DNA from 3 places in the Microbispora triticiradicis genome. Region 1 is predicted to be linked to each of the others. Evidence: predicted binding sites of a transcription regulator. Region 1 holds the regulator's gene; each other region holds the start of a gene.

Region 1 (9,565 bases):
GGTGGACGCCCGGGGTGGTGAAGATGCGCTTCATCTTCAGGCCCTTGCGCGGACGCTTCGCTCCCCGGCCTCCCGCACCCGCCGCTGTGCCGCTCACGGTCTCCGTCATGACTTCCCCCTCCCGGGGCCCGATGGAGCCCCTTTTTCCGACCACGCTCGTTACACCCTCATCGTCGCGCCGCACGGCTCGCTCCTCGCCCCGCCCGCCGGCGCCGGCGGCTACTCCCCGCCGCCGTGGGCCGCCCTCAGCCGCTCGATCTCCGCTTCGAAGTCCGCCAGCGTCTCGAAGCTCCGGTAGACCGACGCGAACCGCAGGTACGCCACCTCGTCCAGGTCGCGGAGCGGGCCCAGGATGGCCAGCCCCACCTCGTGCGAGGCGATCTCCGCGGCGCCGGTGGCCCGGATGGTCTCCTCCACACGCTGCCCGAGCTGGGCGAGGGAGTCCTCGCCGACCGGACGTCCCTGACAGGCGCGCCGTACGCCCGCGACGACCTTCTCCCGGGAGAACGGCTCGGTGACCCCGCTGCGTTTGCTCACCATCAGCAGGACGGTCTCCTGCGTGGTGAACCTGCGCCCGCATTCGGGGCAGGTGCGGCGGCGGCGGATGGCCGCGCCGTCCTCGGCTGCGCGGCTGTCCACGACCCGTGTGTCCGGGTGGCGACAGAACGGACAGTGCACTTCATCGCCTCCCTGAACGCCCATCCCGAACACAAGGTGTAGTGAACTTACACCGCTGTGACTACTAGATGTTGGGGTCCAACGGTAGAAGTGCCCGTCCTTGAACGCAAGTCGAACCGGGCGTGGCGGGGGAAGTTCCTGCTCGGCGGGCGTGTCGCCTCATCCGTCCCACCCGCCTCCCCTGCCCCGGGCACGAAGGAATAGGCCGTGCGGCATTTTCGCGCCCCGATTTCCCCATTCCTTCTGAGCTGGGCGTACGACCAGCCGAGAAGATCGGGTAAATCGAACACGGGATCGATCGAACTCCCGTACGATGAGGAGAACGGCGAGATCGGCGATTTCGCTGGATATCGAACAATTGTTTGACGCTGATCTTGAATCGCGGTACGGTCGCTCTGTGCGACATGAGGAACACGGATTGAGAGGTGGCATCGTGAGTGACCGAAGTGAGCAGGCGAATGGCGTCGGCGACCTCGCGGTTCGTCGGCGTGACTCGCTTGGCCTCACCCCCAGGCAGCGGAAGATCCTCGAGGTGATCCGCGACTCGGTCCAGCAGCGCGGCTATCCGCCGTCCATGCGGGAGATCGGGGAGGCTGTCCAGCTGACCAGCACCTCCAGCGTGTCGCACCAGCTCACGGCGCTCCAGCGTAAGGGCTACCTCCGCCGGGACCCGCACCGCCCCCGGGCGCTGGAGGTCAGGCTCCCCGGTGAGCCGGTCCTTTGGGTGGACCCGGACGCCGCCGAGGAGGAGAGCGGCTTCAACCGGCCCACCGCGGCGTACGTGCCACTGGTCGGCCGCATCGCCGCCGGTGGCCCCATCCTCGCCGAGCAGAGCATCGAGGACGTGTTCGCGCTCCCCAAGCAGCTTGTCGGCGAGGGCACGCTGTTCCTGCTCCAGGTCTCCGGCGACTCGATGATCGAGGCCGCCATCGCCGACGGCGACTGGGTCGTGGTGCGGCAGCAGCCGGTCGCCGACAACGGCGACATCGTCGCGGCGATGATCGACGGCGAGGCCACCGTGAAGACGTTCAAGCGCAAGGACGGGCACGTGTGGCTGGTGCCGCACAACCCGAACTACGAGCCGATCCCCGGTGACGAGGCCACCGTGCTCGGCAAGGTCACGGCCGTCCTGCGCAAGCTGTAGTCACGCCCGTGCCGGCGTCCCGCCTTGGGACGCCGGTATGACTGCTTCCCGGATGACCGATATCCGGCGATTAGGGTGAGTCCCGTGAAACTCGACTCGCTCTCCCTGGAGGCCGCCCGCGCCCGTGACGGGATCAAGTGGGCCCTGGCCGCGCCCGACGTCATCCCCGCCTGGGTCGCCGACATGGACTTCCCGGTGCCCGACGCGGTCCGGGAGGCCGTCGCGCGACGAGCGGCCACCGATCTGGGCTATCCCGAGTGGCTGGACCAGCCGGCCGCCGGGCCGCTGGCGGAGGCGTTCGCCGAGCGGATGGAGGCGAGGTACGGCTGGCGCGCCGATCCCGGGCACGTGCGGTCCTACACCGACCTCAACCAGGCCCTCCAGGTGCTGCTGCACCTCATGACCGAGCCCGGCGACGCCGTGGCGCTGCACGTCCCGGCCTACGACCCCTTCCTCGTCACCATCACCGGGATGGGCCGCCGCCTGGTGCCGATGCCGCTGACGGCCGAGGGCCGGTTCGAGGTCCCCGGCGAGCCCGTACGGGTGCTCCTGCTGGTGAACCCGCAGAACCCGTCGGGCCGGTCGTTCACCCGGGAGGAGCTGGAGGCGGTCGCCGCGTACGCCGACCGGCACGGCACGCTGGTGATCGCCGACGAGATCCACGCCGACCTGACGTACGCCCCGGCCCGGCACATCCCGTTCGCCACGATCCTCCCGGAGCGTACGGTCACGCTGACCTCCGCCAGCAAGGCGTTCAACATGGGCGGGCTGCACTGCTCGGTGGCCCATCTGGGCGCCAGGGACGTCAGGGACGCGATCGGCCGCCAGCCCGCCCACATCTACGGCGCGCCGAGCGTCCTCGGCGTGGAGGCCACGGTGGCCGCGTGGCGGCACGGCCACGCGTGGCTGGAGGAGGTGCTGGCGATCCTGGACCGCAACCGCCGGCTCATCGCCGAGCGGCTCCCGTCCGGGGTGGGGTACCGCATGCCCGAGGCCACCTATCTCGCGTGGCTCGACTTCGGCATCCCCGACGCCGCCTCCTTCGTCGAGCGGGAGGCCCGGGTCAAGCTCAACCCGGGCCCCAACTACGGAGGCGGGGACACGTTCGCCCGCCTCAACTTCGCGACGTCGGCGCCGATCCTGGAGGAGATCCTGGCCAGGATCGCCGCCGCGCTGAAGTGATCCGCCCGTTCAGCTCGCCGCGCAGGTGACCTGCGACGGCACGCCGTTGGTGCCGGACCAGCTCGCGTTGAACCCGAACGCCGTGGACGCCCCGGCGCCGAGCGCCCCGTTGTAGGACATGTTCGTCACCGTGACGTTGGACCCGCTGGCGCTGAGCGAGCCGTTCCAGAGCTGGCTGATGGTCTGCCCGTTCGGGAAGGCCCACTTCACGGTCCAGCCGGAGATGGCGGAGCTGCCCGCCTTCACCGTGACCTCACCCTGGAAGCCGCCGCTGTACTGGTTGACGACCTTGTAGGTGGCGGTGCAGGACTTGCCTCCGTTCCCGCTGGGAGACGCGGACGGCGAGGCCGACGGGGACACCGACGGGGACACCGAGGGAGAGGTCGAGGGCGAGGAGGACGGGGACGCCGAGGGCGAGGCCGAAGGCGACTGCGGCCTGCCGCCCACCGGCGGGATCAGGTACGGCGAGATGATGCTCTGCTTGGCCTGGTCGACCGTGGCCCAGTCGTCCTTCAGGATGCCGCCCGTGTCACCCGAGTTGGGGTTCCACGACCAGTAGGTGAACGACATGCCGTTCACCCCGGTGCCCAGGTACTTCATGAGCTCCTGGAGCCAGATCTTGTCGGTGTTGCTGGCCAGCGTGGTGCCGAACTCGCCCACCATGATCGGCGCGATGTTCTGCTTGTAGATGTAGCCGAAGTACTTGTCCCAGATGGCCGGCATGTTCGCCGGGTACGTCGGGTCGTCGAACCACGGCTGGTGGTAGACCGACGTGGCGTACTCGTGCGGCGAGTAGACGAGCCGGTTCGCCACGTTCAGCCGGACGGGGAACTGCCCGGCCTTGGTGAGGTTGCCGCCCCACCAGCCGCAGTCCTCGTCGTTGCTGGTGTCGTTGTCCCAGACGTTGGACAGGCCGCCGCTCGGGCAGCTCACGCCCTCCACGAAGATCAGCCAGTTGGGCTGCACGGACAGGATCGCGTTGCCCGCCCGCTCGGCCGCGAGCCGCCAGTCGCGCGCCTGGTCGCCGCAGCCCCAGCAGGAGCCGGTCGCGTTCGGGTTGGTGCCGTCGGCGTGCGGCTCGTTGTGCAGGTCGGCCCCGATGACCGTGGTGTTGCCGGCGTAGTGCTGGGCCAGCGACTTCCAGTCGGCGATCCAGGTGGACTCCGGCACGGTCGAGGTGTACCACAGCGCCGTCTGACCCGCGCTGGTCGGCCGGTGCCGGTCGAGGATGATCCGCATGCCCTTCTGGCCCGCGTAGTCCACGACCTTGTCGAGGATCTGCAGCGGCGACAGGCCGATGAGATCGGGGTTGGATGCGGTGTTGACGCTCGTCGCCTGCGCGCCCGGCTTCAGCGCGTCGTCGGAGAACGGCACCCGGATCGTGTTGTAGCCCAGGTTCGCCATGAGGTCGAGCTGGCTCCTCCACGGGTTGCTGGCCCACAGCCCGTGGAAGGTCTTGTTGTCGGTCTCCATGCCGAACCAGTTGATGCCGGTCAGCCGGACGGTGGCGCCGGTGCTGTCGACGATCTTGTTTCCGCTGGTGTGCAGGTAGCCGGTGCCCGTGCCGGCCGCGTTCGCCGGTGAACCGGTGGCGACGAGCACGGTCGCCGCCATCGCGACGGCGGTCGCCAGCCCGCCGAGAATGCGTCTGTACAAGACGTGCCTCCCACGCGGGGCGCACGCCACCGGTGAGCCGTACGGTCAGGCGCGCACCCCAGACCACCGCCGGAGCGGTGGTGGTCGCGGCATGCCCTGACCGCACGCCTCATCTGTATGAGTGGTTTTGTGGCTCGGGCGTAATTTTGTCCGGACAGCTGCCCGATCGTCAACGCCCGATCACGGGACGATGTTGACGAGCTTCGGCGCCCGCACGATGACCTTGCGCGGCGCGCCGTCCAGGTACGGCCTGACCTTCTCCGACGCCAGGGCCAGCGCCTCCAGGTCGGCCTCGGAGATGTCCGGGGACACCTCCAGCCGGTCGCGGACCTTGCCCGCCACCTGGACCACGGCCGTGACCGACTCCTGCACCAGCAGCGCCGGGTCGGCCTGCGGCCAGCCCGCCTTCGCGACCGACGGCGCGTGACCGAGCCGCTCCCAGCCCTCCTCCGCGACGTACGGCGCGACCAGCGACAGCATGACCGCCAGGGTCTCGGCGGCCTCGCGGACGGCGGGGTCGGCGGCGCCGGGACCGGCGTCGATCGCCTTGCGCGCGGCGGAGGTCAGCTCCATCATGCGGGCCACCGCGACGTTGAACCGGTGGCTCTCGACGAGCCGGGTGACCTCGTCGATGGTCCGGTGGGTGACCTTGCGCAGTTCGACGTCGCCGCCGGAGAAGCCCGCCCCCGGTGCGGACGCCGCCCCGGCCTCCGTCATCACGCGGAACGCGCGGGCCAGGAACTTCTGCGACGCGGCCGGCGAGACGTCGGCCCAGTCGATGTCGTCCTCCGGCGGCCCGGCGAAGATCATCGTCAGCCGGACGGCGTCCACGCCGTAGTTGTCGATCTGCTGGCCGAGGTCCACGCCGTTGCCCAGCGTCTTGGACATCGCCTTGCCCTGGTTGATCACCTGGCCCTGGTTGAGCAGGCGCTCGAAGGGCTCGGTGAAGCCGACCAGGCCCATGTCGTGCAGGACCTTGGTGAAGAACCGCGCGTACAGCAGGTGGAGCACGGCGTGCTCGACGCCGCCGACGTACTGGTCGATCGGGCCCCACTTGCGGACCCTCTCCACGTCGAACGGGCCGTCGGTGTAACCCGGGTCGCAGTAGCGCAGGAAGTACCACGACGAGTCGACGAAGGTGTCCATCGTGTCGGTGTCCCGCTGGGCGGGACCCCCGCACTTGGGGCAGGAGACGTTGACCCAGTCCGTGGCGGCGGCCAGCGGCGAGACGCCCTTCGGCTGGAGGTCCGCGCCGCGCAGGTCGGGCAGCGTGACCGGCAGCTGGTCGTCCGGCACCGGGACCTCGCCGCAGTCCATGCAGTGGATGATCGGGATCGGCGTGCCCCAGAACCGCTGCCGCGACAGCAGCCAGTCGCGCAGGCGGTAGTTGACCGTTGCCCTGCCGGTGCCGCGCTCCTCCAAGACCTCGATGATCTTCTGGATCGCCTCGGCCTTCGTCAGCCCGTCGAGCGGGCCGGAGTTGACCAGCGTGCCCTCGCCGGGAGTGGCGACACCGGTCTCACCCGGGTCGGCCAGGCCGGTGTGCACGACGACCTTCACCGGCAGGCCGAACTTCCGCGCGAAGTCGAGGTCGCGCTGGTCGTGGGCGGGCACCGCCATGATCGCGCCGTGGCCGTAGTCGGACAGCACGTAGTCGGCGGCCCAGACGGGGATGCGCTCCCCGCTGACCGGGTTGACCGCGTAGGTGCCCAGGAAGACGCCGGTCTTCTCCTTGTCGGTGGACAGCCGCTCGATGTCGGAGAGCTTGGCGACCTCGGCGCGGTAGGCGGCCAGCGCCTCGGCCTGCTCGGGGGCGACGATCTCCTCGGCCAGCGGGGCGTCCGCCGCGACGACGAAGAACGTCGCGCCGTACAGCGTGTCGGGGCGGGTGGTGTAGACGGTGACCGGCTCGTCGCGGCCCTCGATCTCGAACCGGACGTCGGCGCCGGTGGAGCGGCCGATCCAGTTGCGCTGCATCGTGAGGATGCGCTCGGGCCAGCCGTCCTCGATCCGCGCCATGTCGTCGAGCAGCCGGTCGGCGTACTCAGTGATCTTGAAGTACCACTGCGTCAGTTCACGGCGGACGACGTCGGCTCCGCAGCGCTCGCACTTGCCCCCCACGACCTGCTCGTTCGCCAGCACGGTCTGGTCCTGCGGGCACCAGTTGACCAGGCCGCCCTTGCGGTAGGCCAGGCCCCGCTCGTAGAAGCGGGTGAACAGCCACTGGTTCCAGTGGTAGTACTCCGGGTCGCTGGTGTGCAGGCGGCGCGACCAGTCGAAGGAGATCGCGTACCGCTTGAACGAGTTCGCCTGCGTCTCGATGTTCGCGTACGTCCACTCGGCCGGGTGGGCGTTGCGCTTGATCGCGGCGTTCTCGGCGGGCAGGCCGAAGGAGTCCCACCCGATGGGGTGCAGGACGTTGTAGCCCTTCTGGAACCAGTACCGCGCGACGACGTCGCCGATCGCGAAGACCTCGCCGTGTCCCATGTGGAGGTCGCCGGAGGGGTAGGGGAACATGTCGAGCATGTACTTGCGCGGCCTGGTGTCCGCGGGGTCCTCGACCGCCGCGAAGGGGTTCGACTCCTCCCACCGCGGCAGCCACTTGGCCTGCAGCGCCTGCGGGTCGTACACCGGCTCGTCCACTTCCACTCCTCGCCCGGCGGCAGAATCAGGGTTGATGACGCCCGCCCGGGCAACCCCTGTCGTACGATCGGGGCAGCCCTCGCCTGCGCGCTCTCACGCGCCGAGCTGTGAGACGGATGCCCCGGTGCGGGGTGGCGCTGTGTTGTGGCGCAGTGCAGGGTGGCGGCACGCGTGTCAAGCGTAGCGCAGTCGCCCATATGGCCGCGGTTTCGATCATCCGGGGCTGACCTCGCGTGTCAGAGTGCGATACCCGATGGTGATAGTTCCGTTGTGACCTCTTATGTCCGCTCCTTTACTGTGCTTCCGTGGCCAACACTTTCCCGCCTCCGGACCTGCCGATGCAGGACCCGCCCACCGACCCCACCGGTGAGCAGTTCCGTGGGGCATTCTCCGATTTCACTGCGGCAGCCCCCGGCTCCCATGAGATCATGCCAGGCACCCCCAATTCGGGCATGATCTCGGGAGGTAGCGTGCCCTCGGACCGCAGTGAGCCCCAGCGGGCGCCGGCCTGGCCGGAGGTCCCCCCGGCCTGGCCCGAGATCCCTCCGCCGGCCTCCTTCACACCCACGGTGCGCTCCTTCGTCGAGGGGGCGCCGCGGGACGCGGACGCGGCGACCATGGCGGGCCCCGTGCCCGGCACGGCTCCGCACATGCCCACCCCCGCCTTCGGCGAGCCCGGCCCGCCGCCGCGGTCCCCCGCGGGCCCCGCCGCGCCGGCCGGTCCGGCCACCCCGTTCACCCCGGCCGCCCCGTTCACCCCCTCGGTCCGTTCGTACGCCGAGACCTCCCCGCCCCTCCCCCCGCCCTCCCGGCCCGCCTCTCCGCACGCGTCCACGGCTCCGCCGCCGCCTCCCCAGCCGGACGACCCGTACCGGCCGTTCGTGACGGCGGGGCAGATCAGCGGGCCCAAGACGCCACCGGCGCACCGGCAGCAGGAGCTGTGGAACACGGTGTTCGGGGAGAACTACCGGGCGATCGACGAGTACGAGGACGACGGGCCCGGCCGCCCCGTCTGGCTGTACGCGCTGGTGGCCTCCGTCGTGGCCGCGCTCGTGGCGGTGCTCGTCTGGGCGTTCGGCGCCGGGCCGCTCAGCTCGGGCAGGTCGGCCGAGGCGGCGACCCCGCCCAAGCCCTCGGCCTCCACCCCCGCTTCCCGCTCCAGTGCCCGGCCACAGGCACAGGTGCCGCAGCTGCCCGTCTACAAGGGCACCGCCTCCCCGGTGAACGGCGTGCTCACCGACACCGCCGGCCGGATCACGCTGCCGAGGCTCGGCGGCCCCTGGCAGGCGGACGCCGACCCCGCCCAGACCAAGGCGACGTACGGCTTCACCACCCGGCAGTACGTGCCGGCCGGCATGACCACCAAGGGCAAGCGGGAGTTCGCCGTGGTGATGTCGGGGCCGCTGGCGCAGTCGCTCGCGGTGAAGTACACCGCGCCCGACAAGCTGGGCCCCGTCCTCAGCGCGGTGATGTACCGCGCGCGGCAGACGCAGTTCCCCAAGGACAACAAGGTCACCAAGACCGCCCAGCAGCGCCTGTCGCGGGGCGGCCTGACCGGTCTGCTGGCCGCCTACAAGGTGACCGCCGACGGCGGCTCCACCACGGTCGTGATCGCCGCCGTCGACACCGGCGCCGACCTTCCCACGATCGTCTACATGGCGGTGCCGGAGCTGAAGAACGACCTGCTGCCCGACATCAACACGGTCGTCCGGTCGATCAAGCCGATCCGCTGAGACCTCGCCCCGCCGTCAGAACGTGCAGGGCATGTGCTTGATGCCGTTGATGAAGCTGGACAGCAGGCGCTCCGGCTCGCCCGCCTCGATGCGGGGGACCCGGCGCAGCAGTTCGCGGAACATCACGGTGATCTCGCGGCGGGCCAGGTGGGCGCCGAGGCAGAAGTGGGGGCCGGGCCCGCCGAATCCGACGTGCGGGTTGGGGTCGCGCAGGATGTCGAACCGCAGCGGGTCGTCGAACACCCGCTCGTCCCGGTTGGCCGCCCAGTAGAACAGCAGCACCTTCTCGCCCGCGCGGTAGCGCGTGCCGTTCATCTCGTGGTCCCGGGTGACCTTCCGGCGCATGAAGTTGACCGGTGCCGCCAGCCGGACGATCTCCTCCACGGCGCGCGGGGCGCGGCCCTCGAAGTCCTCCGTCCAGAGGCGCCGCTGATCGGGGTTGAGGGTGAGCAGGCGCATCCCGGAGGAGATGGCGTTGCGGGTCGTCTCGTTGCCCGCCACGACGAGCAGGATGAAGAACGAGGCGAGC
Region 2 (9,565 bases), on a different contig from region 1:
GCCCGAGCGATCGGCCTGACGTTCCTGCAGACGCTCCGCCTGGTGATCCTCCCCCAGGCGGTGCGCACGGTCATCGCGCCCCTCGGGAGCCTGCTGAACGCGCTGGTCAAGAACACGACGGTCGCCGCGGCGATCGGCGTCATGGAGGCCGCGCTGCGGATGAAGAACCTGTTCGACGCCCACGGAGACGCGATCATCCCCATCTTCCTCGGCTTCGCCGCCGGGTTCGTCGTGCTGACCCTCCCCCTGAACCTGCTGTCCGGCCGGCTGGCGCGGCGCCTGGCGGTGGTCCGATGACCGAGCGCGGCGCCACCGTCCTCTACGACGTCCCGGGCCCGCGCGCCCGCCTGCGCAACAACGCGCTGACCCTCGCGTTCGGCGTCGTCCTGCTGCTGGTCGCGTACTTCGTCTGGACGAAGTTCGACGAGAAGGGCCAGTGGAAGGGCGAGCTGTGGCAGCCGTTCCTCCGGGCCGACACCTGGACCGAGCTGATCCTGCCCGGACTGCTGAACACGCTGGTCGCTGCCGCGCTCGCCGCGGTGCTCGCGCTGCTGTTCGGGGCCGTGTTCGGCATCGCCCGCCTGTCGGACCACCGCTGGGTGCGGATCCCGGCCGCGGTGGTCGTCGAGGCCTTCCGCGCGGTCCCGGTGCTCATGCTGATCTTCTTCGCGCAGTACGGCGGGAGCCTGGCCGGGCTGGTCGTGACCGAGTTCACGGCCGTGGTCTTCGGTCTCACGGTCTACAACGGGTCGGTCCTGGCTGAGATCGTCCGCGCGGGCATCCTGGCGGTGCCGCGCGGCCAGGCCGAGGCGGGCTACGCGATCGGCCTGCGCAAGAACCAGGTGATGCGACTGATCCTGCTGCCGCAGGCGGTCACCGCGATGATGCCCGCCATCGTGAGCCAGCTCGTGGTGCTGCTCAAGGACACCGCGCTCGGGTTCGTCGTGGCGTACGCCGACCTGCTCAACGCGGGCGCCCGCGTCGTGCCGGCCAACTACGCCAACCTGATCCCGTCGGTCATCGTCATCGCGGCGGTCTACATCGCGATCAACCTGGCGCTCGGCTATCTCGCCGCCTGGCTGGAACGGCGCAGCCGGCGCAGCAGGAAGGTCACGGCCGATCCGGCCGCCGCCGAGCGGGCGGGCGGCGAGGTCGCCTTCGTCCGCTGAGCCCGCGCTCCCGGGTCAAGGGAGTTTTGCCGTGTCGCTGCTGGCGGCGGCGCGTACGCGACCTCGATATTGAGCGCGTGTGGCGTGGCCTCGCCGTGATCGGCGTCCTGGCGGCCGGATGCCTCGCGGGGTGCGGGGGCGACGGCAGGCTGGTGATCGGTGTGCGCCCGGGGCAGCCGGGGCTGGTCACCCGGATGCCCGACGGGCACTTCGGCGGCTTCGACGTCGAGGTCGCGCACTACGTGGCCCGGGCCCTGGGCTACCGCGACGACCAGATCGTCTACACGGCCGGCACGGCAGACGCGGACCTCGTCGTCGGTGTCACCGGCCCGGCGGGCTCCCGGCCGATCGCCGGACCGTACCTCGTCACCAGCACCGACGTCCTCGTCCGGGCCGACGATCTGTCGATCAGACGGCCCCGCGACCTGGCCCGCAAGCGGGTCTGCGCCACCCGGGAGTCCGCCGCGCCGCTCGTGGCGAGGTTCGGCGCCCGCTGGCGGCGGTTCTTCCTCGCCGAGGCGAACCTGCCCGCCGCCTGCGCGCCGCTGCTCGCCCGTGGTGGCACCGACGCCATCGTGGCCGACGCGCCCGTGCTCGCCGGGCTGTCGGCGCGGTATCCCGGCAGGTTCCGGTTCAGCGGCAGGCCGCTGTCCACCGAGAAGTACGGCATCGCCACCAGCACGGCCGCCCTGCGCGACCAGGTGAACGACGCGCTGCGCCGGATGTTCGAGGACGGCAGCTGGAACCGGGCCGTCATCGACCAGCTCGGCGTCCTCGCCACCCGCTACACCACGCCCCCGTCCCTGGACCGGTGACGGTGCGATCGGTGGCCGTACGCCGCCGGCTATCCCTTCAGCTGCGCGAGGAGGGTGCGCATGCGGTCGACCTCGATGCGCTGGTCCCCGTCAACGTGGGTGACGAACTGGTTGATCTCCGATTCGCCGCCTCCCCCGTCGCCGAAGAGCCGCTCGACCATCGTCAGCGCGCCCATGTGGTGCTGGATCATGTCCTCGTAGAAGAGCCGGTCGAACCGCGCCCCCTTGGCCTGCTCCAGCTCGGCGAACTGCGCGTCGGTGAGCATGCCCGGCATGGGCTCCCCGCCGCCGTGGTCGTGCCCGGCGCCGGAGCCCACGCTGGGCACCTGCTGGAGCCGGGCCCTGAGCCAGCGCACCATCTGGTCGATCTCGTCCTGCTGGGAGATCTCGATCCGCTTCGCGAACCGGGGAAGGTCCTTGCTCTCGCTGCGGCCGGCGACGAGCGCGGTCATGCGCAGGGCCTGGGAGTGATGCCGGATCATCCCCTGCATGAACCGCACGTCGGCGTCGGTGTACTTCTGGTCCTCGGAGCGCGGCACCTCGCCGGCCGGCAGGACCTTGCTGCCCTGGCCCGGCGCGCCCGGCTGCACGATGTTCACCGCGGGAGTCCGGGAGGCCCTGGGGGCCTCCGTCTCCGCCGTACAGGCACTGATCGCGGTGGCCGCCAGCGCGAGCACGAGGAGCCCCCGGTACGGGGTGGAGGAGATCATGACCGTACGCTCGCTTGCTTCGAGGGCTGGGGGAACACCGGCGAAACCGGAGGATACGTAGGGGTATAGCACATTCGCCCCATATCCGGTTAGTGCCCACCAAAGGCCGCGCCGACGGTGCTTCCCCGCCGCGGCGGCCGGGGTTATCGGGCGAACTCGGTGGCGCGGGACTCGCGGACCACGGTGATGCGGATCTGACCGGGGTAGGTCAGCTCCTCCTCGACCTGCTTGGCGACGTCCCGGGCGATCACCTGGGCCTGGATGTCGTCGACGTTGTCGGGCCGGACCATGACGCGGATCTCCCGGCCCGCCTGCATGGCGAACACCTTGTCCACCCCGTCGTACGACTGGGCGATCTCCTCCAGGCGCTCCAGCCGCTTCACGTAAGCCTCAAGGGACTCGCGCCGGGCGCCCGGCCGGCTGCCGCTGATCGCGTCGGCGGCCTGGGTGAGGACGGCCTCGACGGTCCTGACCTCCACCTCGTTGTGGTGCGCCTCGATGGCGTGGACGACGTCCTCGTGCTCGCCGTACCGGCGGGCGATCTCCGCGCCGATCATCGCGTGGCTGCCCTCGACCTCGTGCGTGAGCGCCTTGCCGATGTCGTGCAGGAGAGCGCACCGCTTGACGAGGTCGCGGTCGAGCCGCAGCTCGGCGGCCATGATCCCGGCGATGTGCGCCGACTCGATCAGGTGCTTGAGCACGTTCTGGCCGTAGGAGGTGCGGTAGCGCAACTGCCCGAGCAAGGTGATCAGCTCGGGGTGCATCTCGGTGATGCCCAGCTCGACCAGGGCGTCCTCCCCCGCGCGTACGCACAGGTCCCGCACCTCGGCCTTGCTGCGCTCGTGGGCCTCCTCGATGCGCTGGGGATGAATGCGCCCGTCGAGCACGAGCTTCTCCAACGTCAGCCTGGCCGTTTCCCGGCGAACCGGGTCGAAGCACGACAGAAGCACCGCTTCGGGCGTGTCGTCGATGATCAGATTGACGCCGGTGGTGGACTCGAAGGCCCGGATGTTGCGGCCCTCGCGGCCAATGATCCGGCCCTTCATCTCGTCGCCGGGGAGGTGGAGGACGCTCACGACCGACTCGGCCGTCTGCTCGGTGGCGACCCGCTGCACGGCGAGGGTCACGATCTTGCAGGCGCGCTTCTCGCCCTCCTTGCGGGCCTCGCTCTCGATCTCCCGGACGATCAGGGCCGCTTCCCGCTTGGCCTGGTTCTCGATCTCCTTGACCAGCTCGGCCTTGGCCTGGTCGGCCGTCAGGCCCGCGACCCGCTCCAGGATCTCCTTGCGCCGCTCGGCCACCCGCTCCAGATCCTCGCGGCGGTCGGCCAGCTCCGTCTCTGTCTCGGCCAGCTTGCGGGCCCGCTCGGCCTGCCTGCGCGCCTCCTCGTCGAGCCGCTGCTCACGCTCGGCCAGCCGGTTCTCCCGCCGCTCCAGGTCGGAGCGCAGCTCCTTGAGCTCGGTCTTGAGGAGGCGCGCCTCCTCCTCGACCTCCTTGCGCGTGAGCGCCGCGCTCTCGGCGAGCGACTCGGACTTCTGGAGGATCTCCCCCGCGTCCCGCTCCGCCTTCGTACGGATCTCCTCGGCCTCCCGCCGGGCCCGTTCGAGCTCCTCGTTGACCTCGGCCTTGACCTCGGCGAGCTGCTCGGGTGAGGGACCGGACGGCGCGGCGACTCCGGCGGTGCGGCGTACGACTATGAAAAGGGCGGCGATCATCACGAGAGCCAGCAGCACCACCGCAACCGCAAGAACGATCACGATCGTGTCCATGCGCGCTCACCCCTATCGCCTCACGACAACCTCATGGCAGGGGTCACACGCGCAGCACGGCAGAGCCCGGTGGCGTCACCAGGACAAATATCGTCACATCGCCCGGACACCCCGAAGGGTGGCCGATATGGCCCGAAGGCCGGCCAAAGTCCTCGTCCGTCGTGGTTCACCGTTATGGCAATCCGCGCTGCGCGGAGTAACTCCTCACTGCGGTCGAGATTAAGCGTCAGAGAGGTAACGAGCAAGCAAAGATGCCCTGTCAAGCGACTTTTGCATGGTGCTATAGCTCACTCGAAGCTGTCGGGAAGCCCATCGGAGGGTATGCCCTCGGCCTCGATCGCCTCCCGGACGATGCGGAACGCCAGGCCGGGTGAGTATCCCTTGCGGGCCAGCATGCCGACCAGCCGCCGCATGCGCGCCTGCGGCTCCACCCCGCGCGTACCGGCCAGTTTGCGTTCCACCAGCCTGCGCGCGGTCTCGGTCTCCTCGTCGGGATCGAGCCGCTCCAGGGCGTCCTCGACCGTCTCCTCGGCGACGCCGCGCCGCCGCAGTTCCTGCGCCAGCGCGCGCCGGGCCAGGCCGCGTCCGGCGTGCCGGGAGGTCACCCACTCGGCGGCGAACGCCTCGTCGTCGATGAGCCCGACCTCGGAGAACCGCTCCAGCACGGCGTTCGCCGCCTCCTCGGGCACGTCCCGCTTGCGCAGGGCGTCCGCGAGCTGGGCCCGGGTCCTGGGCGCCATCGTCAGCAGCCGCAGGCAGATGGCCCTGGCCACCGCCTCGGGATCGGCCGGCGGCCCCTCGCTCGCCGCGCCGCCCTCCCGCGGCCCGTCCGGCAGCCACCCGCCGGACCGCTCACGCCGCTCGCCCCGCGCCCTCCGGCCTCGGCGAGTTCCCTGGCCTCCTCGGCCTCCCAGCCCTCCCGGCGCTTCCCGATCCCCGAGCCCGCCCCGGTTTCCCAGCGCCTCCCGGTCCCCGAGCCCTTCCCGGTCCGGTGCTGCCGGCGCTTCCCGGGCTCCCTGGTCCGCCTGTGCTTCCTGGCCGTCCGGGGCTCGCCGTTCACTCCTGCGGATCTGCGCCCGCAGGGCGGCGATCGTCGCGGACGCGTCGTCGGCCGGACCGGCCGACTCCTGGACCGGCCCCCAGGGTCCCGAGTTCCAGTCCCCCGGCCCGAACTCGTCGTCCGGGCCGGAGGGCTCGTCGCGCCTCATGCCTGCGCTCAGACGTCACCCGGCTTGGGCGCGGCGGCCGCCTTGCTGCCCCGGCCGGACGCGGACGCGGACGCGGTCGCTCGGCCCGACGTGGGCGCGGGCGCCGTGGCGGCCGGAGCGGCGGGAGTCTCGCTCGGCGTGTCGAGCCGCGGCCCGACCCCCAGCTTCTCCTTGATCTTCTTCTCGATCTCGTTGGCGATGTCGGGGTTGTTCTTCAGGAAGTTGCGGGCGTTCTCCTTGCCCTGCCCGAGCTGGTCGCCCTCGTACGTGTACCAGGCGCCCGCCTTCCGCACGAACCCGTGCTCGACGCCCATGTCGATCAGACCACCCTCGCGGGAGATGCCCATGCCGTAGAGGATGTCGAAGTCGGCCTGGCGGAACGGCGGGGCCATCTTGTTCTTGACGACCTTCACCCGGGTCCGGTTGCCGACCGGCTCGGTGCCGTCCTTGAGCGTCTCGATCCGGCGCACGTCCAGCCGCACCGACGCGTAGAACTTCAGCGCCTTGCCACCCGTGGTGGTCTCGGGGCTTCCGAACATCACGCCGATCTTCTCGCGGAGCTGGTTGATGAAGATGGCGGTCGTCCGGGTCTGGTTCAGGGCGCCGGCGATCTTGCGCAGCGCCTGTGACATGAGGCGGGCCTGGAGACCGACGTGGCTGTCGCCCATCTCGCCCTCGATCTCCGCCTTGGGCACGAGGGCCGCCACGGAGTCGATCACGATGATGTCGACGGCGCCGGAGCGGATCAGCATGTCGGCGATCTCGAGGGCCTGCTCACCGGTGTCCGGTTGGGAGACGAGCAGCGCGTCGACGTCGACTCCCAGCTTCTTCGCGTACTCGGGGTCGAGGGCGTGCTCGGCGTCGATGAAGGCGGCGATGCCGCCGCCCTTCTGGGCGTTGGCCACGGCGTGCAGGGCGACCGTCGTCTTACCGGAGGACTCCGGACCGTACACCTCCACGATCCGGCCCCGGGGGAAGCCGCCGATGCCGAGAGCCACGTCGAGAGCGATGGCGCCGGTGGGGATGACCTCGATCGGGGCACGCGCGTCGTCTCCGAGACGCATGACGCTGCCCTTGCCGAACTGCCGCTCGATTTGCGCGAGGGCGGTCTCAAGGGCCTTCTCGCGGTCGTTGATTGCCATTGGGTGCCCCCTGGAGGGTGGTCGTCTGCTCGGTCACCGAAAAGCTACGGGGTGCGACCGACATTTTCCTGAGCTTCCCGCACACCGCCCGGAGGGCGGGTACGGCGGTCCGCCGCGTCCGGGCGCCGCGCGCGGCGCGCACCCCATGGGCGACCAGACCAATATAGCCGAACGACTGTTCGATCACATGAGGAACCGCCGCCGGTGTCGGGAAACCGGCCGGAGTTCCCGGCGGCGTTACATTCCCGGGCGTTACCCGTTCATGGTTGTCGTCCCGTTGACCTGCGACGATCCTTGTAACAAAGCTGGATCTCCCGCGAAGGGGGCCTCGTGACGGGCACCGGCGACTTTGGCAGGCAGCGCCTCGCCTACCTGGAGGCACTCGCCGCCCGGCTCCCCGGCTACGGCCTCGCCGCCCGGCTGATCGGCGGAGACACCCCCGTCCTCTCCGTCTGGCACCCGGAGACCGGCAGGCAGACGATCGTCTTCGCGATCCCCTCCGGGGAGGGCTGGGTGTTCCTGTGGGCCCCGGGCGGACAGGAGAGCGCCGACGATCCCGGCCGCGCGGCCGAGACGATCCACTCGACGCTCACCCGGCCGCTCTGACCCGCCGGGACCTCGCTAGAACCCGCCGAGCCCGGTCCCGTACGCGGTCAGCGCAGGACTTCGCCCAGCCTGACCCGGGCGCCCGTACGGAGCACCGCGCGCTGGTACACCCGGGAGGCGAACAGCAGCACGCCCACGACCGCCACGATCATGAGCGCCACGGCGATGAGAATCTCTCCCAGGGGAACGCCGGTGGCCGCCGTCCGCACGGGCATGACCATGGAGGAGAACGGCGGCACGAGCGACAGGACGCGCGCGACCGTGCCGGTGGGCTGGACGGCGGCGAAGTAGGCCGTCACGTAGGTCAGCATCATGAGCGTGGTCATCGGCGTCAGCACCGTGTTCAGCTCCTCCTGCCTCGACACCAGCGAGCCGAAGGTGGCGGCGAGCACGGCGAAGAACGCGTAGCCCAGCACGAACCAGACCAGCGCGCTGACGACGATCCCGCCCATTCCCGGCGGCAGGTCGGCCGCGAAGCCGGTCGCGGCCGACGCGGCCAGCCCGGCGGCGACGACCACGGCGAGGTTGACCAGCCCCAGGACGCCCAGCCCGACGATCTTTCCGCCCAGCAGCTGCCACGGGCGCACCGAGGTCAGCAGGATCTCCACGATCCGGCTGCCCTTCTCCTCCACCACGCCCATCGCGACGTACATCGAGGAGTAGATGAACAGGAAGAACAGCACCATCACGAGCAGCGTGGCGATGCCGGTGCGCACGCCCTGGTACCGCGCGTCGGCGCCGACCGACTCCACCCGCAGCGGCGTGACCGTGACCCCGGCCGCCCTGATCTGCTCGTCCCGGTGGACGCTTTCGAGGATCAGCCCCAGCCGCTGGTCGAGCTCGCCGTTCGCGATGACCCTGTCACCGCCGATCAGGGCCGCGTCGACGTCTCCGCCGATCACCGCCTTCCGCGCGGCCGCCTCGTCCGGATACCGCGAGTAGGAGAGCTGGGTGACGGGCGCGGGGGCCGGGCCCACCACACCGACGTCGAAGGTGCCGTCGCCGCCGAGCGCCTTCGGCAGGAACGCCAGCGCGGCCACCAGGATCGCACTGATCGCCAGGCTGATCAGGAAGGACTTCGTCCGGATCCGCGTGCGGACCTCCCGCTGGGCCACCAGCAACAGCCCGTTCATGCCACCGCCTCCCTGAAGATCTCGGTGAGGGTCGGCTGCCGCCGCCCGAAGTGCTCGACCGTCCCCGCGCCCATCGCCGTACGGAGGACGGCCTGGTCGTCTCCCTCCTCGCAGAGCAGGACGTCGCGGTCGCCCTCGCGGGCGATCCTGCCGGGCAGGCCGTCGGCCCACCCGGGCGCGGCGTCCCGGACCACGACGCGCAGCACCCCGCGGCCCTCCCGCTCCCGTAGCTCGGCGACCGGGCCGTACGCGACCATCCGGCCCGCGGAGATGATGCCGACCGAGTCGCAGAGCCGTTCGACCAGGTCCAGCTGGTGGCTGGAGAAGATGACCGGCACGCCCTCGGCGGCGCGGTCCTTGAGCACCTCCGCCAGCGCGTCGACCGCCAGCGGGTCGAGGCCGGAGAACGGCTCGTCGAGGATCAGCACCGTCGGCTCGTGGACGAGCGCGACCGCGAGTTGCACGCGCTGCTGGTTGCCGAGCGACAGCGCCTCGACCGCGTCGTCGCGCCGCTCGACCAGGCCGAGCCGTTCGAGCAGGGCGTCCGTGGCGGTGCGGGCGGCGGCCGGGGCGAGGCCGTGGAGCCGGCCGAAGTACTCGATCTGCTCGGCGACCTTCATCTTCTGGTAGAGGCCGCGTTCCTCCGGCATGTAGCCGAACGCGCGCCGGTCGTCGTAACCCAGCGGACGCCCGTCGAGCCGCACCTCCCCGGAGTCGGCGCCGAGCACGCCCATCACGATGCGCATCGTCGTCGTCTTGCCCGCGCCGTTGGCGCCGACGAAGCCGAACATCTCGCCGGGCCGTACGGTGAAGCCCACCCCGTCGAGGGCGGTCTTGTCTCCGTAGCGTTTGCGCAGTCCGTCGATCTCAAGCACGGGGGGTTGCCTCCATGATTCGCCGGAGCACGTCCATGTAGTTCTCGAACGCCGCCCGTCCCCGCTCGGTCAGCGAGAGCCAGGTGCGCCCCCGCTTGCCGACGAAGGTCTTCTCCACACGGACGTAGCCGGCCTCTT
Region 3 (9,565 bases), on a different contig from region 1:
GTCACCGGTGTGGACGCCCATCGGGTCGATGTTCTCGATGGAGCACACGATGACCACGTTGTCGTTGCGGTCGCGCATGACCTCCAGCTCGTACTCCTTCCAGCCGAGGATCGACTCCTCCAGGAGCACCTCGGTGGTCGGGGACGCGTCGAGGCCGGCGCCCGCGATGCGGCGCAGCTCCTCCTCGTCGTGCGCGAAGCCGGACCCGGCGCCGCCCATCGTGAAGCTCGGGCGGACGACGACCGGGTAGCCCAGCTCGTCCGCCGCGCGCAGGCACTCGTCCATCGTGTGGCAGATCGCGCTGCGCGCCGACTCGGCGTTGAGGCCGTGCTCGGCGGCCACCTTCGCGACGATCTCCTTGAACCGCTCGCGGTTCTCCCCCGCCTGGATGGCGTCGATGTCGGCGCCGATCAGCTCGACGCCGTACTTGCCGAGGACCCCCGCCTCGTGCAGCGCCACCGCCGTGTTCAGCGCCGTCTGGCCGCCCAGCGTGGGCAGCAGCGCGTCGGGCCGCTCCTTGGCGATGATCTTCTCGACGATGTCCGGCGTGATCGGCTCGACGTAGGTGGCGTCGGCGAACTCGGGGTCCGTCATGATCGTGGCCGGATTGCTGTTGACCAGGACGACCCGGAAGCCCTCGCTGCGCAGGACCCGGCAGGCCTGGGTGCCCGAGTAGTCGAACTCGCACGCCTGTCCGATGACGATCGGGCCGGAGCCGATCACCATGACGGACCTGATGTCCGTACGCTTAGGCACCCTTGGCCCCCTTCTTGCTCATGATCTCGCAGAACTCGTCGAACAGGTAGGCCGCGTCGTGCGGGCCGGCCGCCGCCTCGGGGTGGTACTGGACGCTGAACGCGGGACGGTCCAGCAGGCGCAGCCCCTCCACGCAGTCGTCGTTGAGGTTGACGTGGCTGACCTCGGCCGCGCCGTACGGCGTCTCGAAGGGCCCGTCGAGCGGCGCCTGCACGGCGAAGCCGTGGTTGTGCGCGGAGATCTCGACCTTGCCGGTCCTGCGGTCCTGCACCGGCTGGTTCACGCCGCGGTGGCCGTACCGCAGCTTGTAGGTGCCGAGGCCGAGCGCCCGGCCGAGGATCTGGTTGCCGAAGCAGATGCCGAAGAACGGCACGCTCGCGTCCAGCACCTCACGCAGCGACTCGACCGCGTACCCGGCCGCGGCGGGGTCGCCGGGGCCGTTGGAGAAGAAGACGCCGTCGGGGCCGAGGGCGAGGATGTCGGCGGCGCCGGCGGTGGCGGGAAGCACGTGCACCTCGCAGCCCCGCTCGGCCATCCGCTCCGGGGTCATCGCCTTGATGCCGAGGTCGACCGCGGCGACGGTGAAGCGCTTGCGCCCGCGCGCCGGCACGACGTACGGCTCGGGCGTGCTTACCTCGCGGGCGAGGTCGGCGCCCTCCATGCCGGGCGAGCGCCGCACGCGCTCGACCAGCTCGGCGACGTCGCCGCCCTCGCTGAAGACACCGGCGCGCATCGCGCCGCGCTCGCGCAGGTGGCGGGTGAGGGCCCGGGTGCCGGACATGGCGATGCCGACGACGCCCTGCTCGCGCAGGTACTCGTCGAGCGTCCGGCGGGAGCGCCAGTTCGACGGGATCCGCGACGGCTCGCGCACCACGTAGCCCGCGACCCAGACGCGGCGGGACTCGGGGTCCTCATCGTTCACGCCGGTGTTGCCGATGTGGGGGGCGGTCATCGCCACGATCTGGCGGTGGTAGGAGGGGTCGGTGAGGGTCTCCTGGTAGCCGGTCATGCCGGTGTTGAAGACCATCTCGCCGAACGTCTCGCCCACGGCGCCGTACGGCGTTCCCTCGAAGACGCGTCCGTCCTCGAGAACCAGCAGGGCTGTCATACGAGCTTCCCTTCGAGAACGGTGGGGCGGCCGCGCAGGAACGTGGCGACCACGCGGCCGGGCAGGGTCATCCCCTCGTACGGGGTGTTCCGGCTCTTCGACGCCATCGCGGTGGGGTCGACGGGCCGCCGGACCGACGGGTCGTACAGGGTGACGTTGGCGGGCGCGCCGGGCTCGATGGGCCGGCCGTGCCCGGACAGGCGGCCGATCCTGGCCGGCCGCGCGGACATGCGGTCGGCGACGCCGGCCCAGTCGAGCAGCCCGGTCTCGACCATGGCCTCCTGGACCACCGGCAGGGCCGTCTCCAGGCCGATCATGCCCATCGCCGCCGCGGCCCACTCGGTCTCCTTGTCCTCGACCGGGTGGGGGGCGTGGTCGGTGGCCACGCAGTCGATCGTGCCGTCGGCGAGGGCCTCGCGCAGCGCGCGCACGTCCTCGGCGGTGCGCAGCGGCGGGTTCACCTTGTAGATCGGGTTGTACGGCCCGAGCGGCGAGGTCTCCGCGCAGGAGTCGGTCAGCAGCAGGTGGTGCGGGGTGACCTCGGCGGTCACGTCCCAGCCCTTCGACTTGGCCCACCGGATGATCTCGACGGAGCCCGCGGTGGAGACGTGACAGACGTGCAGCCGGGAGCCGACGTGCGCGGCGAGCAGGCAGTCGCGGGCGATGATCGCCTCCTCGGCGACGGCCGGCCAGCCGGTCAGGCCGAGCCTGGCCGACACCTCCCCCTCGTTGAGCTGGGCGCCCTCGGTCAGCCGGGGCTCCTGGGCGTGCTGGGCGACCACGCCGTCGAACGCCTTGACGTACTCCAGCGCCCGGCGCATCAGCACCGCGTCCGAGACGCACTTCCCGTCGTCGGAGAAGACCCGGACGCGGGCCGCGGAGTCGGCCATCGCGCCGAGTTCGGCGAGCTGGCGGCCCTCCAGGCCGGAGGTCACCGCGCCGACGGGCTGGACGTCGCAGTGGCCGGACTCCTGGCCGAGCCGCCAGACCTGCTCGACCACCCCGGCGGTGTCGGCCACCGGGGAGGTGTTGGCCATCGCGTGGACGGCGGTGTATCCGCCGCGCGCCGCGGCCTGGGTGCCGGTCTCGACGGTCTCGGCGTCCTCCCGGCCCGGCTCGCGCAGATGGGTGTGCAGGTCGACGAGGCCGGGCAGGGCGACCAGCCCGGCGGCGTCGATCGTCTGGCCTGCCTCGGCGCCCGCGAGGTCGCCGATCTCGGCCACGACGCCGTCGCGCAGCAGGATGTCGCGCGGGGCGCCGCCCAGGATGCGGGCGCCCCTGATGAGGATGGTGGTCACAGCTCCCTCGTGAAGGTCGTACGCGTTCATTCGGCGCCTCCGATGGCGGGCTCGGAACCGCCGAGCAGCAGGTAGAGGACGGCCATCCGGACGGTGACGCCGTTGCCGACCTGCTCGACGATCGTCGAGCGCGGCGAGTCGGCGACCTCCGCGGAGATCTCCATGCCGCGGTTCATCGGCCCGGGGTGCATGACGATCGCGTCGTCGTGCAGGCGGGCGAAGCGGTCGCGGTCGAGGCCGTAGCGGCGGCTGTACTCCCGCGCCGAGGGGAAGTAGGCCGCGTTCATGCGTTCGAGCTGGACCCGCAGCATCATCACGACGTCCGACTTCGGCAGCACGGCGTCGAGGTCGTACGAGACCTGGCAGGGCCAGCTCTCCACCGCCACCGGCAGCAGGGTGGGCGGCGCGACGAGCGTGACGTCCGCGCCGAGCGTGTGCAGCAGCAGCACGTTCGACCGGGCGACCCGGCTGTGCAGCACGTCGCCGACGATCGAGATCTTCAGTCCGTCGAGCCGGCCGAGCCTGCGGCGGATGCTGAACGCGTCGAGCAGCGCCTGCGTCGGGTGCTCGTGGGTGCCGTCGCCGGCGTTCACCACGCTGCCGCGCACCCAGTTGGCCAGGCGGTGCGGCGCGCCCGAGGCGCTGTGCCGGATCACCACGGCGTCGGCGCCCATGGCCTCCAGGGTGAGCGCGGTGTCCTTCAGCGACTCGCCCTTGGACACGCTCGACCCCTTGGCCGAGAAATTGATCACATCGGCCGACAGGCGCTTGGCCGCGGCCTCGAAGGAGATGCGGGTCCGGGTGGAGTCCTCGAAGAAGAGGTTCACCACCGTCCGGCCGCGCAGCGTCGGCAGTTTCTTGATCGACCGCTGCGAGACCCGGGCGAGCTCCTCCGCCGTGTCGAGGATGAGGAGGGCGTCGTCGCGGGTGAGGTCGCCGGTCGAGAGCAGGTGCGGCTTCATCGGTCGTCCCCCTTGATGAGCACGACCGCGTCGCGCCCGTCCGTCTCCTCCAGGAAGACCTTGACCTTCTCGCTTTTGGAGGTCGGCAGGTTCTTGCCGACGTAGTCGGCGCGGATCGGCAGCTCCCGGTGGCCGCGGTCCACCAGCGTGGCGAGCTGGACCGCCCGGGGCCTGCCCACGTCGTTCAGCGCGTCGAGCGCGGCGCGCACCGTACGCCCGGAGAAGAGCACGTCGTCCACGAGGACGACGGTCCTGCCGTCCACGCCGTCCGGGGGAAGCTCGGTGCGGCCGAGCGGGCGCGCCGGACGCAGGCGTAGGTCGTCGCGGTACATCGTGATGTCGATCGCGCCGACGGGGACCTTGATCCCCTCGAACTGCGCGATCCGGCCGGCGATCCGCTGGGCCAGGGTGGCACCGCGGGTGGGGATGCCGAGCAGGACGACGCTCTCGGCGCCTCTCGTCCGTTCCAGGATCTCGTGCGCGATCCGCGTGAGCGCCCGGTGGATGTCGGGCCCCTCCAGGACGGCACGGGCCTGATTTTGGACATCGGACATGAAAAAGTCACCACCTTTCCCGCCTCACGGGACGGGTCTTAAAAGGGTGTCAGGTCTGCTTAGAGTATCAGGGCCCTCCGCCATCCCCCCTCCCGCCAGGGGTGATACGCCGGGGAGGCGGCGTCCGCCCCGGATCCCCGGAGGATCGGAAGCCGCATCACATCGGGTGTCGGGGATTTCGGTGAGAGCACTGTTTGGCGCTCTTTTTTCCAATCAGCTTGACCTTTGGGAGTGTCGGCTTTACCGTCACTGTCCGTAACCACAACACGCGACCTTCCTGGGTAAAACCCGACGCAGCGGTCACCGAAGGTGCCGGGGCCGGTGCCAGCCCCGGTGTTCGGAACGCTTGGGACAAGGACGCACAATCAAGTGAGAAGAGACATAGAAAGCCGGGGGCCACACGATGCCGTCTGACTACGCCAAGTCGCTGGGCGCGCGCCTGCGCGCCATCCGGACCCAGCAGGGGCTGTCCCTGCACGGTGTCGAGGAGAAGTCCCGTGGCCGGTGGAAGGCCGTCGTCGTGGGCTCCTACGAGCGGGGCGACCGCGCGGTGACCGTGCAGAAGCTCGCCGAGCTCGCGGACTTCTACGGGGTGCCGGTCTCCGAGTTGCTGCCGGGCGGGGCCGCTCCCAGTCCGCTCGCCCCGGCTCCCAAGCTGGTCATCGACCTGGAGCGGCTGTCGCAGCTGCCGAAGGACAAGGCCGGTCCGCTGGCCCGCTACGCGGCCACGATCCAGAGCCAGCGTGGTGACTACAACGGCAAGGTGCTGTCCATCCGGCAGGAGGACCTGCGCTCGCTGGCGGTCATCTACGACAAGTCACCCGTCGAGCTGACCGAGGAGTTCATCAACTGGGGCGTGCTCGACGCCGAGGCCCGCCGCGCCGTCGAGTCCTTCTGACCACTCCTCCCGGCCGTTCCCTCCGACCACCGGGCCGCCGCGGCGGCCCCCCATCGGCCTCCGCACGCCGGGGAGCCGCGTCACGAGTGATTCCTGTCATAGGGGGATAGGCAGGACATGACTTTTTTCGTGGGCTCGGAGGTGGGCAGGCTCCGCCAGGTCCTGGTCGACATCCCCGAACTGGCGCTCAAGCGGCTCACCCCCGGCAACAAGGACGGCCTGCTCTTCGACGACGTGCTCTGGGTGCACCGCGCGCTGGAGGAGCACCGGGAGTGGTGCGAGGTGCTCACGGCGCGCGGCGTCACGGTGCACCACCTCGGCGACCTCCTGCGGGAGGCGATCGAGGTGCCCGACGCGCGCAAGCACATCCTGGACGGCAGCGTCGACGAGCACTGGTTCGGCCCGCTGACCGCCGACGCGATCCGCAACACGCTGGACGCCCTCGACGGAGCCGCGCTCGCGCCGTACCTGACCGGCGGGATCACCAAGCGCGAGATCATGGAACTGGGCTGCGACCCGGGGTCCGTCGTCTTCCACGCGCTCGGCATGGACGACTTCGTCCTCCCGCCGCTGCCCAACCACCTGTTCGCCCGCGACACCTCCTGCTGGGTGTACGGCGGGGTGTCCATCAACGCGATGCGCAAGAAGGCGCGCAGGCGCGAGACCCTCAACTTCGAGGCGGTCTACCGGTGGCACCCGATGTTCGCCCCGGGCTACGGCGACCCGTCCGGCGGGGGGTTCGACGTCTGGTACGACGGCACCCGCATGGCCCCCGCCACCATCGAGGGCGGTGACGTGCTGGTGCTCGGCGACGGCGTCGTGCTCGTCGGGATGAGCGAGCGCACCCAGCCGCAGGCGGTCGAGATGCTGGCGACCAAGCTCTTCCGGGCGGGCGCGGCGACCCGCATCGTGGCGCTCGACCTCCCCAAGACCCGCGCGTTCATGCACCTCGACACCGTGATGACCAACGTCGACGTGGGGGTGTTCACCAAGTACGCCGGGCTCGGCATGCTGCCGTCGTACACGGTGGAGCCGGGCGACACCGACAAGGAACTGAAGGTCACCGACCATCCGCCCGAGGACATGCACCGAGCGATCGCGCGGGCCCTCGGCCTGGACGACATCAAGGTCCTCACGCCGACGCAGGACGTGCACGCGGCCGAGCGCGAGCAGTGGGACGACGGCTGCAACGTGCTGGCCCTGGAGCCGGGAGTCGTCGTCGCCTACGAGCGCAACACCACGACCAACAACCACCTGCGCAGGCACGGCATCGAGGTCATCCCGATCCGGGGCAGCGAGCTCGGCCGCGGGCGCGGCGGGCCCCGCTGCATGAGCTGCCCTCTGGAGCGCGATCCCGTCTGAGGCCGCACCCGGCCGCCGGCGGACCCTGGGCGCCCTTGCAGCGCCGTCAGCCGGCCATGGGGAGGGTGGGGCGGCCGGGCAGGCCGAGGATCGACTCGACCTCGCCGACGAACCTGTCCGCTTCCGCTATGATCTCGTCTGCGTCGTTCTGAGTGACGGCCCGGACCATTCCGGCCTCGACCGCCGCTCGCTTGGTCGCGCTCATCGCGAAGTAGGCCGCCCAGTCCGCGAGCTTCGGCTCGACCTCGGGGAGCAGTTCCCAGGCGCTGCGCAGCCGCCGCCTGCGTCCGTCCATCGGACGGGGACGCGCGGCGAGGATCCCGGCGGCCGCGCGCAGCGCCGCGAGATGGGCCGACACGTAGCGGTCCGCGGGCGTGGGCCCGACGGTTGCGTCGGCGAGGCACGCCCTGGCGTCCGCGAGACGCGCCAGGACCGCCTGCGGAAGCCGGGGCCCGGTCCGCTGATCGCCGTTCTCTTCAGTCATGCCCGCCTCCTTGAGTCGTGGCATCCGGCGAAGGCCGCCGGTGACTTCACAGTCGCAGACAGCACCGACAATTTCGATCGGCCGCGTAATCCCGGGCACCACCGGGATCACGCGGCTTTCTCACGCTCCCGTGGGCGGCCGGACGAGGAGCTTCCCCTCTCCCCGTCCGGCCCACGCCGCGGGCCGTGCCGCATCCGTCTCCGCCGACGACGTAGGCACGGATCCGACGGTGTGGGCGCAGGCCGCGAGTCCCGCGCCCACACCATCGAACATAGATTCGACCATTCCCCCTGTCAAGGATGTCAACGAACAAGGGTTCGAGGACTGGCAGGGACCCGTACGACGAAGGGCCCCGCGCGAACACGTCGCGCGGGGCCCTCGGGTCCGCGGGTTATCGCCGGAAAGCACCTCTGACGTGCACGGGAACTCCCTTGCCGAGCATGCCCGGAAGGATCCCGGCGACGTTCATCGGCAGCCGTACACAGCCGTGCGACGCCGGATAGAGCGGCACCGACAGCGCGCCGTGGAGGGCGATCCCGCCGTTGAAGAAGATCGGGTTGTAGAGCTGCCCCAGGTAGGACCGGTGCCAGCCCCTGGCCCGCCATGTGGTCTTGTAGTCGCCGGTCGGCGTGCGGGCGCTGCCGGAGAAGACCTGCCTCTTGCCGTTCCACACGGCGTACTCGGTGTAGGGAACGCCGCTGCCGCTGGAGATGTGACTGATCAGCACCGGGACGCCGGAACGATACAGAACCATCACCTGTTTGGTCAGGTCCACCTCGACCCGGGTGGCCTTTCCGCGGGGCACGAGGACCCGGGGCGCGCGGGGGTTCTCCAGCGCCCTCCAGGTGCGGGCGGCGACCGTGCTGGTCGGCTTGATCCCCTGCACCTTCTGGAACGCCCAGACCGCCGTCAGCGTGGCCCCGCCGTACCGGCCGTCGGCGCTGCCGGGCACGTAGCCGAGCTCCTTGAGCCGGGCCTGCAGCGCCTTCACGGCGGCGCCCTTCGCCCCGAGCCTGAGCGTCTTGCCCGGCGCCTCGAACGGCGGGTATCCGGCCCGTCCCGGCAGGGCTCCCCGCGCTCCGGCCACCCGCGCCGCGACCGTCCGCGCGCCGGACACCGGCGCCGCGCCGGCGAGGCCGGTCGTCGCGTACGTCACGGCTCCCGCCGGAACGGCGGCGCCGGCCCGCGCCGGGCCGGCGACCCCGGCCGTCGCGAACGCCACGGCCCCCATCGCGACGAGCATGGCCGCGGCCGGTCGCCGTCGACCTCTCATCATGACCAACCCCTCATAAGCCTGATTCCTAACAAAGGACTCACCTTACGGTCCGATTGCGAGCCGTGTGATCACAAGTGGCGATAATCGGCCGCGTCTGTCCTGGCAATCCGTTTAGAGTGGCCGGGTGCCGGAAAAGTTGCATCCGAACGTCGCCCGAGTCGAGCAGGCCCTGCGGGAGCGGCAGGTGACCGGTGAGGTCGTCGTGCTCGACGACGCCGCGCCGACGGCCGCCACGGCGGCGGCCCAGCTCGGCTGCGAGATCGGCGCGATCGCCAACAGCCTGATCTTCGACGCGGACGGCGCGCCGCTGCTGGTGCTGACCAGCGGCGCCCATCGCGTGAACACCGACCTGATCGCGCGGCTCGTCGGAGCGGCGAAGGTGCGCAGGGCGACGCCGGAGTTCGTCCGGGAGCACACCGGGCAGCCCATCGGCGGCGTGGCCCCGGTCGGGCACCCGGCGCCCGTGCGGACGCTCGTGGACACCTGGCTGGGCAAGCACGAGGTCGTGTGGGCCGCCGCCGGGCATCCGCACTCGGTCTTCCCCACCTCCTTCGACGAGCTCGTACGGATCACCGGGGGCACCCCCGCCGAGGTCGAATGACGTCCGCGGCCGGCCTGGCGGCGCTTTGCTAGTGTGCGACGCGTGATCCGACTGCGCCGGGTGGGGCCCGACACGTTCAGGGCGGTGCTGGACACCGTGCTGGAGATCTACACGGACGCCATGCGGCCGCCGTCGGACCAGCTCGCGGGCCGCATGGCGATCATGCGCAACCACGCCGGTTATCCCGACTTCGCCTGCGTCCTCGCCGAGGACCCACAGGGCCCCGGCATCGCCGGCTTCGCGTACGGCTTCCACGGCGGCCCCGG

The links. Region 1 encodes LexA, which represses DNA repair genes until DNA is damaged. Its sites were predicted from a motif close to TCGAACANNTGTTCGA; they were not measured.
Region 2: a site for LexA is predicted at 6,981-6,996, ahead of recA (recombinase RecA). Genes of this name have one in related genera too.
Region 3: a site for LexA is predicted at 7,688-7,703, ahead of FED44_RS30245 (SAV_6107 family HEPN domain-containing protein). Genes of this name have one in related genera too.

The regions. Positions count from the first base shown of each region.
Region 1 is NZ_VANP01000013.1:155,372-164,936, forward strand. Features, by position in the region: gene FED44_RS28035 (vitamin B12-dependent ribonucleotide reductase) at 1-109, opposite strand, end outside; gene nrdR (transcriptional regulator NrdR) at 220-678, opposite strand; gene lexA (transcriptional repressor LexA) at 1,109-1,822, shown strand; gene FED44_RS28050 (MalY/PatB family protein) at 1,907-3,004, shown strand; gene FED44_RS37745 (cellulase family glycosylhydrolase) at 3,014-4,660, opposite strand; gene leuS (leucine--tRNA ligase) at 4,841-7,303, opposite strand; gene FED44_RS36090 (hypothetical protein) at 7,609-9,036, shown strand; gene FED44_RS28070 (cytochrome P450) at 9,052-9,565, opposite strand, start outside.
Region 2 is NZ_VANP01000006.1:369,063-378,627, forward strand. Features, by position in the region: gene FED44_RS18365 (amino acid ABC transporter permease) at 1-297, shown strand, start outside; gene FED44_RS18370 (amino acid ABC transporter permease) at 294-1,169, shown strand; gene FED44_RS18375 (type 2 periplasmic-binding domain-containing protein) at 1,247-1,984, shown strand; gene FED44_RS18380 (DUF305 domain-containing protein) at 2,014-2,694, opposite strand; gene rny (ribonuclease Y) at 2,838-4,463, opposite strand; gene FED44_RS38470 (regulatory protein RecX) at 4,751-5,671, opposite strand; gene recA (recombinase RecA) at 5,680-6,813, opposite strand; gene FED44_RS18400 (hypothetical protein) at 7,144-7,419, shown strand; gene FED44_RS18405 (ABC transporter permease) at 7,467-8,552, opposite strand; gene FED44_RS18410 (ABC transporter ATP-binding protein) at 8,549-9,427, opposite strand; gene FED44_RS18415 (winged helix-turn-helix domain-containing protein) at 9,420-9,565, opposite strand, start outside.
Region 3 is NZ_VANP01000016.1:58,300-67,864, forward strand. Features, by position in the region: gene carB (carbamoyl-phosphate synthase large subunit) at 1-756, opposite strand, end outside; gene carA (glutamine-hydrolyzing carbamoyl-phosphate synthase small subunit) at 749-1,864, opposite strand; gene FED44_RS30220 (dihydroorotase) at 1,861-3,162, opposite strand; gene FED44_RS30225 (aspartate carbamoyltransferase catalytic subunit) at 3,189-4,124, opposite strand; gene pyrR (bifunctional pyr operon transcriptional regulator/uracil phosphoribosyltransferase PyrR) at 4,121-4,678, opposite strand; gene bldD (transcriptional regulator BldD) at 5,082-5,576, shown strand; gene FED44_RS30240 (arginine deiminase) at 5,694-6,938, shown strand; gene FED44_RS30245 (SAV_6107 family HEPN domain-containing protein) at 6,985-7,422, opposite strand; gene FED44_RS30250 (L,D-transpeptidase family protein) at 7,814-8,698, opposite strand; gene FED44_RS30255 (YbaK/EbsC family protein) at 8,823-9,299, shown strand; gene FED44_RS30260 (GNAT family N-acetyltransferase) at 9,342-9,565, shown strand, end outside.